One region of the Arthrobacter sp. SlRoot2-15 genome, then DNA from elsewhere that is predicted to be linked to it. Evidence: riboswitches for the same ligand, from Rfam matches in the RefSeq annotation. Region 1 holds a riboswitch; each other region holds the start of a gene.
What was found. Region 1 has a riboswitch for S-adenosylmethionine ahead of metX (homoserine O-acetyltransferase MetX). Riboswitches for the same ligand answer to the same signal wherever they lie in the genome.

Region 1 (4,129 bases):
GTTTGCCCGCCAAATTGGCGCCACGCTGATCGCTGAAGGGATCGAAACGCCTGAGGACCTCGCGGCCGTGGCAGGACTCGGCATGAGCGCTGGGCAGGGCTACCTCATCGGCCGCCCCTCGATCCACCCGAAAGACTGGGCCACCTGGTCAGAGAGCATGCGCCTCGGGCCCGACACACAATAGACGGCACACCTTGCCTTTGGCGCCTGAACCTCTCGCGCCCGAACTTCGGAACCGGTCGAGGCGTGGATGAGCCGCCCGCGAAAATGCCGGTGACGGCCGGCTAATCGGGGACGGTTAACGGCAGCTGCCCGCGCCCGCGGTGAACGCGGACACGGGCAGCGTGGTGCCAATGGAGCTTACTTCTTGCCTTACTTCTTGCCTGCGGCAAGCAGGTCGGCGGTCCCCTGGGCGTCGGCGGCGTCGACGTCGTGCAGGGAGATGCCGCGGGTTTCCTTCAGGAAGTACACGGCGACCATGGTGACAACGCAGGCGATGAGCAGGTAGATGGCCACCGGAACGGAGGACTTGTACTGGCCCAGGAGCGCGACGGCGATGATCGGGGCGAGCGAACCGGCCACGATCGACGTCACCTGGTAGCCGAGCGAGACGCCGGAGTAACGCATCCGGGTCGGGAACATCTCAGCCATGATGGCCGGCTGCCCGGCGTACATCAGTGCGTGGAAGAGCAGGCCGATGATGACGGCGGCCAGGATGATGAAGTCGTTGCCGGTGTCCATCATCGGGAAGGCGAAGAAGCCCCAGGTCGCACCCAGGACGGCACCTGCCATGTAAACGGGCTTGCGGCCGAAGCGGTCCGAGAGCCGGCCCACCACCGGGACCACGGAGAAGTGAATCGCGTGTGCCACGAGCAGCAGGAGCAGGATCTTGGCGGTGTCGGCGTGGACCACGGTCTTCAGGTAAGTGATGGAGAAAGTGACCACGAGGTAGTACAGGATGTTTTCCGCGAACCGCAGGCCCATGGCGGTGAACACGCCGCGGGGGTAGCGGCGGAAGACTTCGGCGACGCCGTAGCCCTTGTTTTCGGTGACAACTTCCTTCCGTGCCTCAAGGAAGATCGGGGCGTCCTGGACCTTGGTGCGGATGTAGTAGCCGACGACGACGATCACGGCGGAGAGCCAGAATGCAACGCGCCAGCCCCAGCCGAGGAAGTCCGCGGAGGACAGCGTGGAGGAGAGGATGAACAGCACGGCGGTGGCGAGCAGGTTGCCGAGCGGGACGGCCGACTGCGGCCAGCTCGACCAGAAGCCGCGGGACTTGCTCGGGCTGTGCTCGGCCACGAGTAGCACGGCGCCGCCCCATTCGCCGCCTACGGCGAAGCCCTGGGCGAAGCGCAGGAAGACCAGCAGGGCCGGTGCCCAGTAACCGATCTGCGCGAAGCTGGGGAGGCAGCCCATCAGGAAGGTGGAGACGCCCACCAGAATGATGCTGAGCTGCAGCAGCTGCTTGCGGCCGAACTTGTCACCGAAGTGGCCAAAGACGATGCCACCGATCGGGCGGGCCACGAAACCCACCGCGTAAGTCAGGAACGCGGCAAGAATGCCGTCCAGTTCCGTACCCGAGTTGGGGAAGAACATCTTGCCGAAGACCAGGGTGGCGGCGGAGGCGTAGAGGAAGAACTCATACCACTCGACAACCGTGCCGGCCATGGAGGCCGTTACTACCTTCTTCAGTCCGGACGTCTTGACGTCCGGCTCCTCTGCGCGCCGTGCGGCGGCGTTTTCCGTGCTCATGCGAACTCCTTTGGTGTCGCCATCGACACCCTGTGGACCATTGGGTTGACAACGCGCGTGTGAGTTGGGACACACGGCGTCATTCTCCACGAGTATGGCCCCGCATCCCGGCAGGCTCAACCACTAATCACGCAGGGCGTGTCTGCAAAAATGCACACAGCGGCGCTTTGGCTACGCGAAGAAGGTGCTCCGGAGCTGCCCGCTGAGCTGGCCGATTTCGGTCAGGAAGCCGTCGTGGCCGATCGGAGCTTCGATGATGTGCACCGGAACCTCACCCGGCAGGGCGGCGGCGAGTTCATCGGACTGGGCCGGGAAGTACAGCCGGTCCGAGTCCACGGCCGCCACGAAGAACTCCGCCGTGGCGCGGGAAACGGCCTGCTCCAGGGTGCCGCGGCCGCGGGTGACGTCGTGGCTCATAAGCGCCTCGGTGATGGCGATGTAGCTGTTGGCGTCGAAACGGCGCACCAGCTTGTTGCCCTGGTGATCGAGGTAGCTCTCCACCTGGTAGCGGCCCCGTCCCGCCAGCGACCCGGCCTCCAACGGCGCCTCGGCGGCCTGGGCGTTCCGTCCGAAGCGGCCGTCCAGCTCGGCGGCGGAGCGGTAGGTGATGTGGGCGATCCGGCGCGCCAGGGCCAGCCCGGCGTCCGGCTCCGGGCCGCCGTAGTAGTCGCCGCCGTTGAAATGAGGGTCCTGGCGGATGGCGAGGGTCTGGGCCTGTGCGAAGGCAATCTGCTCGGCCGTGCTGCTGGCACCGACGGAAATGACGGCGCAGCGCCGGACCCGCGCCGGGTAGCTGACCGCCCATTCCAGGGCGCGGGCTCCGCCGAGGGAGCCGCCGAGCACGGCGTACCAGCTGCCGATCCCGAGGGCGTCGGCGAGCCGGGCCTCGGCGGCGGTGCTGTCGCGAAGGGTTACCAGCGGGAAGCGGGAGCCCCACGGCCGGCCGTCCGGCGCCGGCGTTGAGGGCCCGGTGGAGCCGTAGCAGCCGCCGAGGATGTTGATGGAGACAACAAAGTACTTGTCCGTGTCCACCGGGGCGCCGGGGCCGGCCAGCTGCTCCCACCATCCCGGCTCTTCGCCGGCGCCGCGGGTGACGTGGGTGTCCCCGGTCAGGGCGTGTTCGATCAGCACCGCATTGGAGGCGTCCGCGTTTAGGGTGCCCCAGGTTTCGTAGGCGAGCGTGGCCTCCGGCAGGGTGGCGCCGGATTCCAGCACCAGGGAGCCGATCGACAGGTACTGGACGGTTCCGTCCGGGACCGCGGGCTTGTTTTCGGGTACTCCCGTACGGGAGACGGCAATCGTCATGTGGGGACCTAACCTCGCGCTTGCCCGCCGTCAGCTGACCGGCGGGCCAGGTCTTCACCCGGGGCACCCCGCCGCGGAAGGAGGGTTGCCGGCCAGCAAGCCGGGGCTGTCGCTGGCACTCATGACCTGCGTCGATTCTACGAAACACGGCGGGGCAAGCGCGAAGATTGTGACGGCCGTGTGACAGCCGGATCTTACGGCAGCCCAGTTTCCCCACCTTTGAGGCCGTGTCCGGCGGGTCGCCCCGAAAATGTCGGCGCGTCCCGCCGTCGCGCCCGCAAAGGTGGGGAATTTCGACGTCGGCTTCCGTATGACCTCAGGCGTCCTTGGCTGCCCGGAAGCCGGCGTCGAGGTCCGCAATGATGTCGTCGATGTGTTCGAGCCCCACCGACAGCCGCACCAGCCCCGGATGGACGCCGGCCACCGCCTGCTGTTCCGGCGAGAGCTGGCTGTGCGTGGTCGACGCCGGGTGGATCACCAGTGAGCGCACGTCACCGATGTTCGCCACGTGCGAGTGCAGTTCGAGGGCGTCAACGAAGCGTTTGCCGGCCTCCGCTCCCCCGGCGAGGTTGAAGGCGACGACGGCGCCCGTCCCCTTGGGCCCGTACTTGCGGCCGCGCTCGTACCAGGGGCTGGACGGCAGCCCGGCATAGGCGACGGATTCGACGTCGTCCCTGGCCTCCAGCCATTCGGCCACCCGGGTGGCGTTGGCGACGTGCCGTTCCACCCGCAGGCTCAGCGTCTCGATGCCCTGGGCGATGAGGAAGGCGTTGAACGGGGACACGGCCGAGCCGAGGTCGCGCAGCAGCTGGACCCTAGCCTTCAGGATGAAGGCCAGGTTTGCCCCCAGCGCCCCGTCCGCGCCGAGGTCCCGGGCGTAGACCAGCCCGTTGTAGGTGGGGTCCGGGGTGTTGAAGCCGGGGAAGCGCTCCGGGTCCTTGCCGAAGTCGAAGTTGCCGGAGTCGACAATCACGCCGGCGATCGCGGCGCCGTGGCCGCCGAGGTACTTGGTGGCCGAGTGGACGACGATGTCGGCGCCCCACTCGATGGGCCGGATCAGGTACGGGGT
Region 2 (4,129 bases), 1.4 Mb from region 1:
CTGTTCCTCGAGCCAGCCGGCCAGCCGCAGCGCGGAGGCGGAAGAGTGGTTCACCCGCAGGCCCATGGTCTCCAGGCCCTTGGTGAGTACCCAGGCGTTGAACGCCGAGAGCGCCGGGCCGGTGTGGCGCATAAGCTGCTTGACCGGGCCGTCGATGAACTCTTTGGTGCCCAGGATCGCGCCGCCGAGCACCCGGCCCTGGCCGTCGATGTGCTTGGTGCCGGAGTAGACGATCACGTCTCCGCCGAGTTCCCCGCAGCGCTGGAGCAGGGGGGTGGCAAAAACATTGTCGACGACGACCGTCGCGCCGGCGGCGTGCGCCAGTTCGCTCACGGCGGCGATGTCCACGATTTCCTGCATCGGGTTGGACGGGGACTCGAAGAAGACCGCCGTCGTCGGTTCCGACAGCGCCGTGCGCCACTGGTCCAGGTCCGGGCCGTCCACGAAGACCGTCTCTACGCCCCAGCGCGGAAGGATCTCGTTGAGGATCACAAAGCAGGAGCCGAACAGCGAGCGGGCCGCGACCACCCGGTCGCCGGCTGCCAGCAGCGCCCCGAGCGCGGTGAACACCGCGGACATGCCCGAGGCGGTGGCGAAGCATGCCTCGGTGCCCTCGAGCAGCCGGAGCCGCTCTTGGAACGTGGCCACCGAGGGGTTGCCGTAGCGCGAATAGACAAAGCGCTCGTCCTCGCCGGTGAAGGCACGCTCCGCCGCGGCGGCGGATTCGTAGACGAAGCCGGAGTTCAGGAAAATCGGCTCGGTGGTCTCCTGGAAACCGGTGCGGTCAAGCCCGCCGCGGACTGCCTGGGTGTCCGGGCTCCAGCCCTGGGCGTCGGGATTGAAGCCCACTTAGCGCTCGTCCCGGTTGGTCGGGAGGCCGCGGTTCTTCCAGCCATTCACGGTGCGGGCGCCGGAGGTATCCGGTTCGCCCTCGAAGCCTTCCAGGACGTTGTAGGCGGTGAAGCCGGCGGCCGTGGCGGCGGTGGCAGCCGCCACGGAGCGCGCACCGGAGCGGCAGAGGAAGATGAGGTCGGCGCCGCCGTCGTCCGGCAGCTGCGCCCGCAACTGCTCCAGGAACCCCGGGTTAGGGGAGCCGCCGGCCAGCGTCCACTGGATGAACAGCGGCTCCCGGCGTCCGCCCGCGGTCTCAGGGATGCCAATATGTGCCCACTCGCCCTCGGTGCGGACGTCCACCAGGACGGCGCCGGCCTCAATCCGCGCCCAGGCCTCCTCCGGGGTCAGGTCTCCGGCGTAGCTCACGCGTGGCCTTCGCCCTCGAACTCGACGGCGTCGAGTTCGTCCACCGCGTTGGCGACGGCGGCGTCGGCGCTGGCGATCGCGGCCGGGAGCACCACGGCTTGGGCCACGATCACGGTGCTGCCGTTGAAGGTGGCCGAGGGGCTGCCGTGCAGGACGTAGCCTTCGGCCAGCGCGGCGGAGACGCGCTCGCAGAAGGCGCGGTCGTCGGGGCCGGTGAACAGGCGGTAAGCCAGCTTCTCCTCGGCGCGGGGGCCGGCCGGGGACGGTGCGGGGGCTGTCCCGGTTGCTGTATCAGGCACAGCGGGGGCGGACGCGTCAGGCATGACGGATCTCCTTCTTTCACGCTTGCAGCTCGAATTTCGATATGCCGAGTATTCACCTGAGGCACCCCGCCGCGAAAGGGAGGGTTGCCGACCGGCCAGTCAGGGCTTGGCGCCGGGTCTCATTACTCCCGAAAAACCTAACACCTGCGACGGCGGCGGGCAGAGCCGCCGCTGTCATGTTAAGTCACTATGCGCTGGCCCGCCGATGCCGTAGGCTCACCCGTATCGCGTCTGCGGGCGGTGTGGTGGGGGCTCATTGCGCAGTCCGGCCCTGGCCGCCGCCCGGACTGTTCCCCTGGCCCTTTCGGCGAGATGCCAGCTACTTCAACGGAACCGGGGAACTCCATGAACCTGCCCATGAACCTGCGCCGCAGCGCACCAGCATCCCTCCTGATTTCAGCGGCCCTCGCGCTGGCCGGCTGCGGCCAAACGACGACGCCGGCCACGTCTCCGGCGAACACCGTCGAGCCGGGCTCAGCCGCCGCCTCGCAGGCCGCCGGCCAGTCACGTAGCGCGGCGCCAACCCCGACGCCGACGCCGAAGGCATTCACGGGGGCCGAACTGACGGCGATTATCGCGGGGCTTGCCGACGGCGAAGGGAATGCGCTTACGGTGGTGCCCGCGGAGCAGTTGGAGAAGGGCATCGAGATCTCGAAGCAGACGATGTCGGAGGCCGTGATATCCCCGGCAGAGTGCGCCGTCGTGGCGGACAGCAACGCCCAGATTCCGGCCGGCAGCACCTATGCCGGCGGTGTCGCCAAATCCACCACGGTCCAGGCCCTCACCGTCGTCACGCTGGTCGCCGTCGCGGATCAGAAACAGCTGGGGGTGAACCTCGAGGCGGCCGTGGCCAAAAGCAAAAAATGCACAAACTTCAGCATGGAGATCCGCGGCCAGAAGATCACGAGCCAGACCGAGATCCTGCCGGTGAAGACCAGTGCGGACACCTCGTTCGGCTCGCTGGCCACCCAGACCCTGCCGAGCGGGCAGCTTTTGACGACGTTGCTGGTGACGGGCGTCAAGGGAAACCTGTCGGCCTCGGCGGTGGCCACAGGCCCGGATGTCACGCGGGCGGCGGCGGCCACGCTGGCCCGGCTCGTGGACGAAGCCCTCGCGCAGGGCGCCACCCGGAGCTGAGCGGCGGCGCTACTGGATCGTGGCGTACAGCGCGTTCAGCTCGGCCGTGAGCTGCCGGCGCAGCTCGGGGGTCCCGATTTCCTTGCCGTCGATGTGGTTTACCGGGGCGAGGAGCCGGATGCTGGAGATAAGCCACACGGCGTCCGCGTCGTAGAGGTCAGCGGGTACCAGCGGGCCGTAGCCCAGTTCCCAGCCGGCGGCCTTGGCCGCGGTGAACAGCGCGCCCTGCGAGGTGCCGGGAAGGATGCCGCTGTCCAGCTGCGGCGTGATCAGCCGGCGCACGGTGCGGACCCCGCCCGCGCCGTCGTCGGAAGTCTCCAGGTGCGCCAGCAGGACGGTCGACGTCGGGCCCTCCAGGACCCGTCCGTCGGCGGACGTGAAGATGACGTCGTCCGCGCCCTGGGCGTGGGCGTAGCGGAGCGCCGCCATGTTCACCGCGTAGGACAGGGTCTTGGCGCCCAGCAAAAGCCAGGGCGCGCGTTCGCCGACCTCGCTGTCATAGCCGCGGTCCAGCAGGATGACGTCGATGCCGGTCTCGCGCTGTTGGCGCCCTGCAGCCGGGGGCGGGGAGGCCTGGACCCAGCAGGTGGGCGTCGCGGCGCCCTCGACGCCGCGGGTGGCGAGGAGCTTCACCACGAGTTCGTCCGTCCCGTCGGCGTCACCGCCGGCCTGGCCGCGGAACTCGCTGATCGCGGTGTCGATGGCGCGGCGCCAGGCATCCTCCGCCGGGATCTCGAGCTCCAGCGCCCGGGCGGAGCCGGCCAGCCGGCTCAGGTGAGCCTGCAGCTTCCGCGGCGCACCACCCACCGCCAGCAACGACTCGAAGACGCCGTCGCCGCGGGTGGCGCCCTGGTCCGTGGCCATCAGTTGCGGCCGGGACGAGTCGGCGACCCGGCCGTTCTCAAATGCGGGATCGAGGAACACCAGCACCGTGGCAGGGGCCGGAACAGAGGCGGAGGTAGTCATGCCTTCAGCTTAGTGCGGCCCGCGGCGGGATAAGCTGTGCGGGTTGCCCGTTCCGGAACTGTTCCGCGGGTCTGGAGCTTGAGGGGTACGCCTGTGCTGTGGCCGTTTCCGCTGACCGGGATATTGCCGTCCTGGGTGATTCTGATCCTGACGGTGATTGACCTCGTCATCCGTGTGCTGGCGTTGGGGATTATTCCCGGCAACCGCCGGCCCACCACCGCGATGGCCTGGCTGCTGGGCATCTTCTTCGTGCCGGCGCTTGGCCTGGTGCTCTTCCTGCTGTTCGGCAACTTCCGGCTCTCCCGCCGCCGCCGTGCCCAGCAGGAAGCCGTGAACACCCGGATCAGGGCCGGTACCTCCGAACTGGCCGCCGTCGAAAGCCGGTATAACGGGCCCGAATGGGTGGCGTCCGCCGCGGAACTGAACAAGACCCTCGGCTCGCT
Region 3 (4,129 bases), 2.4 Mb from region 1:
TCCCGGTCTGCGGCGGGTTTTGACGGTAGCTTGGAACCATGAGCCAACCCGCTTCGAGCTACAACGATGACCTGCGCCTTGCCCATGTACTGGCAGATTCCGTAGATTCCCAGACCATGAGCCGCTTCAAGGCGCTCGACCTTCGGATCGAGACGAAGCCGGACCTGACCCCCGTCACCGACGCCGACAAGGCCGCCGAGGAATCCATCCGCGGGCAGCTGTCCCGCTCGCGCCCGCGCGACGCTGTCCTCGGCGAGGAATTCGGCAGCTCCGGCCACGGCTCGCGCCGCTGGATCATCGACCCGATCGATGGCACCAAGAACTTCGTCCGCGGCGTCCCCGTCTGGGCCACCCTGATCGCCCTCGTCGACGAGGGCGAACCCGTGGTCGGCGTCGTCAGTGCCCCCGCCCTGGGCAAGCGCTGGTGGGCGGCCAAGGGCGCCGGGGCCTACATGGGCCGGTCGCTGGCCGCGGCCACCCGGCTGAAGGTCTCCAACGTTTCCCAGCTCTCGGACGCTTCGCTGTCGTACTCTTCCCTGGGCGGCTGGAAGCAGCGCGGCAACCTGGACGAGTTCCTCGGGCTCACCGAGGAAGTCTGGCGCACCCGCGCCTACGGCGACTTCTGGTCCTACTGCCTCGTGGCCGAGGGCGCCGTCGACATCGCCTGCGAGCCGGAACTCAACCTCTACGACATGGCCGCACTGGTCCCGATTGTCACCGAAGCCGGCGGCCGCTTCACCTCCCTCGAGGGTGAGGACGGCCCCTTCGGCGGCAACGCCCTGGCCACCAACTCGATCCTGCACTCGGAAGTCCTCAAGCGCCTCAACCCGGACCTCGACGACCTGCTCTAGGCGGTCCCGCTCCAGGCCGGCCGTAACACTGGGCTTCATATTCGGGCCTTCCTTTTCCGTGCGGAGTGCCATGTCCTAGGCTCGAAGCAGGTCACGAGTGCCAGCGCGAAACCCCGGTTTGCTGGCCGGCAACCCTCCATTCGCGGCGGGGTGCCCCGGGTGACGACCTGGCCGGTCCGGAGCGGACCCGGCAAGCGCGGATCCCCTGTGAGCGGGGTCCTTTCCGAGCGAGGTCCCATGACGACTGCCACCATCCCCAGCCACCCCTCCGCCGGCGCACCGGCGCACCCCGATGCCCGGTTCGACGCCGCCAGCCGCCCGCTGTCCGCGGTCTCCGGCGCCGAAATCCAGGCCCCGCTGATCCAGGGCGGCCATGTCCGCTACGCCAACCTGGACTACGGCGCCTCCGCCCCGGCACTGTCTGTGGTTTCCGCCTACCTGAACGAGATCCTGCCGTACTACGCCAGCGTCCACCGCGGCGCCGGCTACGCCTCCCAGCTCAGCACCTCGGTTTACGAGAACGCCCGGAACATCGTCCGCGGCTTCGTCGGCGGCCGTCCGGACGACTCGGTGATCTTCACCCGGAACACGACCGACTCGCTGAACCTGCTGGCCGGCTGCCTGCCCGTCGCCGGGGGCCGGCACACCGGCGAGGTGCTGTACCTCGACATCGAGCACCACGCCAACCTGCTGCCCTGGCAGAACGTCCCGCACCGCAGCGTCGTCGCCGCCGGCACCCTGGCCGGCACGCTGGCGCGGCTGCGGGAGGAACTTGCCCACGGCGGCGTGAGCCTGCTCGCCGTCACCGGCGCCTCCAACGTCACCGGAGAAATCCTGCCGATCCGTGAACTCGCCGCGCTGGCGCACGAATACGGGGCCCGGATCGCCGTCGACGCCGCCCAACTGGCCCCGCACCGCCGCATCGACATCACCGCGGACGACGTCGACTACCTCGCCTTCTCCGGGCACAAGCTCTACGCCCCGTTCGGTGCCGGCGTACTGGTCGGCCGCCCGGACTGGCTCGACGCCGGCACACCCCACCTCGCCGGGGGCGGCGCCGTGCGGGACGCCCGGCTCGACGCCGTCAGCTGGACCACCGGACCGGCCCGCCACGAGGGCGGCTCCCCCAACGTCCTGGGCGCCGCCGCGCTGGCCCGCGCCACCGAAGTCATTGCCGCCCTCGACGAGCAGCAGTGGCATGCCCACGAGGACGCCATCCGGTCCTTCCTCGTCGAGGGACTGGAGCGAATCGACGGCGTGAGCGTCCACCACATTTTCGAGGACACCGGCCACGCGGGGAACCCGGGCACGATCGGCGTTGTGAACTTCTCGGTTGCGGGCTACGACGCCGGCCTGGTCGCCGCGTACCTGTCCGCCGAGCACGGCATCGGCCTGCGCGACGGCCGGTTCTGCGCGCACCCGCTGCTCAAGCGCCTCGGCCTGCCCGCCGGCTCCCTCCGCGCCAGCTTCGGCCTCGGCTCCCGGCTCGACGACGCGCAGCGGCTGCTGGCCGGACTCGAAGCGCTGCGGCGCAACGGCCTGGGCTGGGACTACGTTGTGGACGCCGGCCGCTGGGTCCCGGCCAACGACACCCGCAGCTATCCGCACTGGGCGCCCAACACGCCGGGCACCGCCGGCGCCGCCCCCTGCACCCTGGACTAGCGTCCGGTTCGTCATCGAGGGCCGGCCGGGCGGCCCGCCGCGGCCCCGTGCGGTAAATTCTGTAGGTACGCACCAAAAGCTGCCGAAGGAGATCGCACGTGGCACGCGGCGGCCCCAACCTGCACGGGGGACCCAAACTGCAGCATGACCGCCGGCGGGAGCTCGGGGAGAGCTTCCAGGACGGCGGCGAGCACTATGACCGGGTGCGGCCCGGTTACCCGGCGGACTCCGCCGACTGGTTGATCCCCGCCGGAGCCCGCGACGCGGCGGACCTGGGCGCCGGCACCGGAAAGTTCACCGCGCTGCTGGTCGAACGGGGGCTGCGGACCGTGGCCGTGGATCCGTCCCCGGACATGCTCGAACAGCTGCGCCGGGCCCTGCCGGGCGTAGCCGCCGTCGAGGGGACCGCCGAACGCACGTCCCTGGCACCGGAGTCCTTCGACCTGGTCACGGTGGCGCAGGCCTGGCACTGGTGCGATCCGCTGCTGGCCAGCACCGAGGTGGCGCGGATCCTGCGCCCGCACGGGGTGGTGGGGCTGATCTGGAACCAGCTGGACACCTCGGTGCCCTGGGTGCACCGGCTCTCCCGGATCATGCACGCCGGGGACGTCCACAAGCCCCATTTCACACCGCCGCTGGGGCCTGAATTCACAGGCCTGGAGAGCCACCTCACCCGCTGGGAGGATCCTGTGGGAACGCAGGACATCATGGAACTGGCCAAGTCCCGCAGCTACTACCTGCGGGCCGGCGAGGCCACGCGGGCCAAGGTGCTCGGCAACCTCGACTGGTACCTCCACGAACACCTCGGGCACAACGACGGCGAGGTCCTGCCGCTCCCGTATCTGACCCAAAGCTGGCGCGCCACCAAGGCCTGACGCCGCATTGCACCGCACGCCCGCCCCGCCTATGATTTCGGTGTGCCTAACTTTTAAGTGCAGGCACCAAGAACTTCGTGAAGCGGAACTTCAAGGGAGAACGCAGTGCTGGACGTCACCGGACCCAAACCCCAGGCCGGGGGTCCGCCGCCCGCCGGCAAGGGCCGCGGCGGGCGCCGCGCCCTGCTCGGGCTGCTGGGACCGGCTTTCGTGGCGGCCATCGCCTATGTCGATCCCGGCAACGTGGCCGCCAACCTCACTGCCGGCGCGCAGTACGGCTACCTCCTGGTCTGGGTCCTCGTCGTCGCCAACGTTATGGCGGTGCTGGTGCAGTACCAATCCGCCAAGCTTGGCATCGTCACGGGCAAGAGCCTGCCGGAAGTCCTGGGCGAACGGCTCCGGCCGCTCTGGCGCCGCGCTTTCTGGGTCCAGGCCGAAATCGTGGCGGCCGCCACCGACCTCGCCGAAGTGGTGGGCGGGGCCATCGCCCTGTACCTGCTCTTTGGCCTCCCGCTCCCCCTCGGCGCGGTGATTGTCGGCGTCATTTCGATGGCCCTGCTCGCCGTGCAGAGCCGCAACCAGCAGCGGCCCTTTGAATTCGTGATCATCTTCCTCCTCGGCATCATCACCGTGGGATTCCTGGCCGGCCTCGTCATTAGCCCGCCTGACGCCGGAGGCGTGGTGGCCGGGCTGGTGCCCCGCTTCGAGGGGCCCGACACCGTGCTGTTGGCCGCCAGCATG

Region 2: it holds a riboswitch for S-adenosylmethionine, as region 1 does, so the genes downstream of both, AC6I9V_RS09615 (DUF1737 domain-containing protein) here and metX (homoserine O-acetyltransferase MetX) in region 1, are expected to answer to the same signal.
Region 3: it holds a riboswitch for S-adenosylmethionine, as region 1 does, so the genes downstream of both, AC6I9V_RS14195 (aminotransferase class V-fold PLP-dependent enzyme) here and metX (homoserine O-acetyltransferase MetX) in region 1, are expected to answer to the same signal.

What each region holds. Positions count from the first base shown of each region.
Region 1 is NZ_AP046058.1:677,966-682,094, forward strand. Features, by position in the region: gene AC6I9V_RS03185 (sensor domain-containing phosphodiesterase) at 1-184, shown strand, start outside; gene AC6I9V_RS03190 (MFS transporter) at 373-1,755, opposite strand; gene metX (homoserine O-acetyltransferase MetX) at 1,927-3,060, opposite strand; SAM riboswitch class IV at 3,072-3,187, opposite strand; gene AC6I9V_RS03200 (bifunctional o-acetylhomoserine/o-acetylserine sulfhydrylase) at 3,377-4,129, opposite strand, start outside.
Region 2 is NZ_AP046058.1:2,107,541-2,111,669, forward strand. Features, by position in the region: gene AC6I9V_RS09605 (O-succinylhomoserine sulfhydrylase) at 1-849, opposite strand, end outside; gene AC6I9V_RS09610 (rhodanese-like domain-containing protein) at 850-1,260, opposite strand; gene AC6I9V_RS09615 (DUF1737 domain-containing protein) at 1,257-1,583, opposite strand; SAM riboswitch class IV at 1,597-1,710, opposite strand; gene AC6I9V_RS09620 (hypothetical protein) at 1,929-2,720, shown strand; gene AC6I9V_RS09625 (aminodeoxychorismate lyase) at 2,730-3,686, opposite strand; gene cls (cardiolipin synthase) at 3,780-4,129, shown strand, end outside.
Region 3 is NZ_AP046058.1:3,069,348-3,073,476, reverse strand. Features, by position in the region: gene hisN (histidinol-phosphatase) at 39-851, shown strand; SAM riboswitch class IV at 941-1,054, shown strand; gene AC6I9V_RS14195 (aminotransferase class V-fold PLP-dependent enzyme) at 1,089-2,513, shown strand; gene AC6I9V_RS14190 (class I SAM-dependent methyltransferase) at 2,612-3,388, shown strand; gene AC6I9V_RS14185 (Nramp family divalent metal transporter) at 3,572-4,129, shown strand, end outside.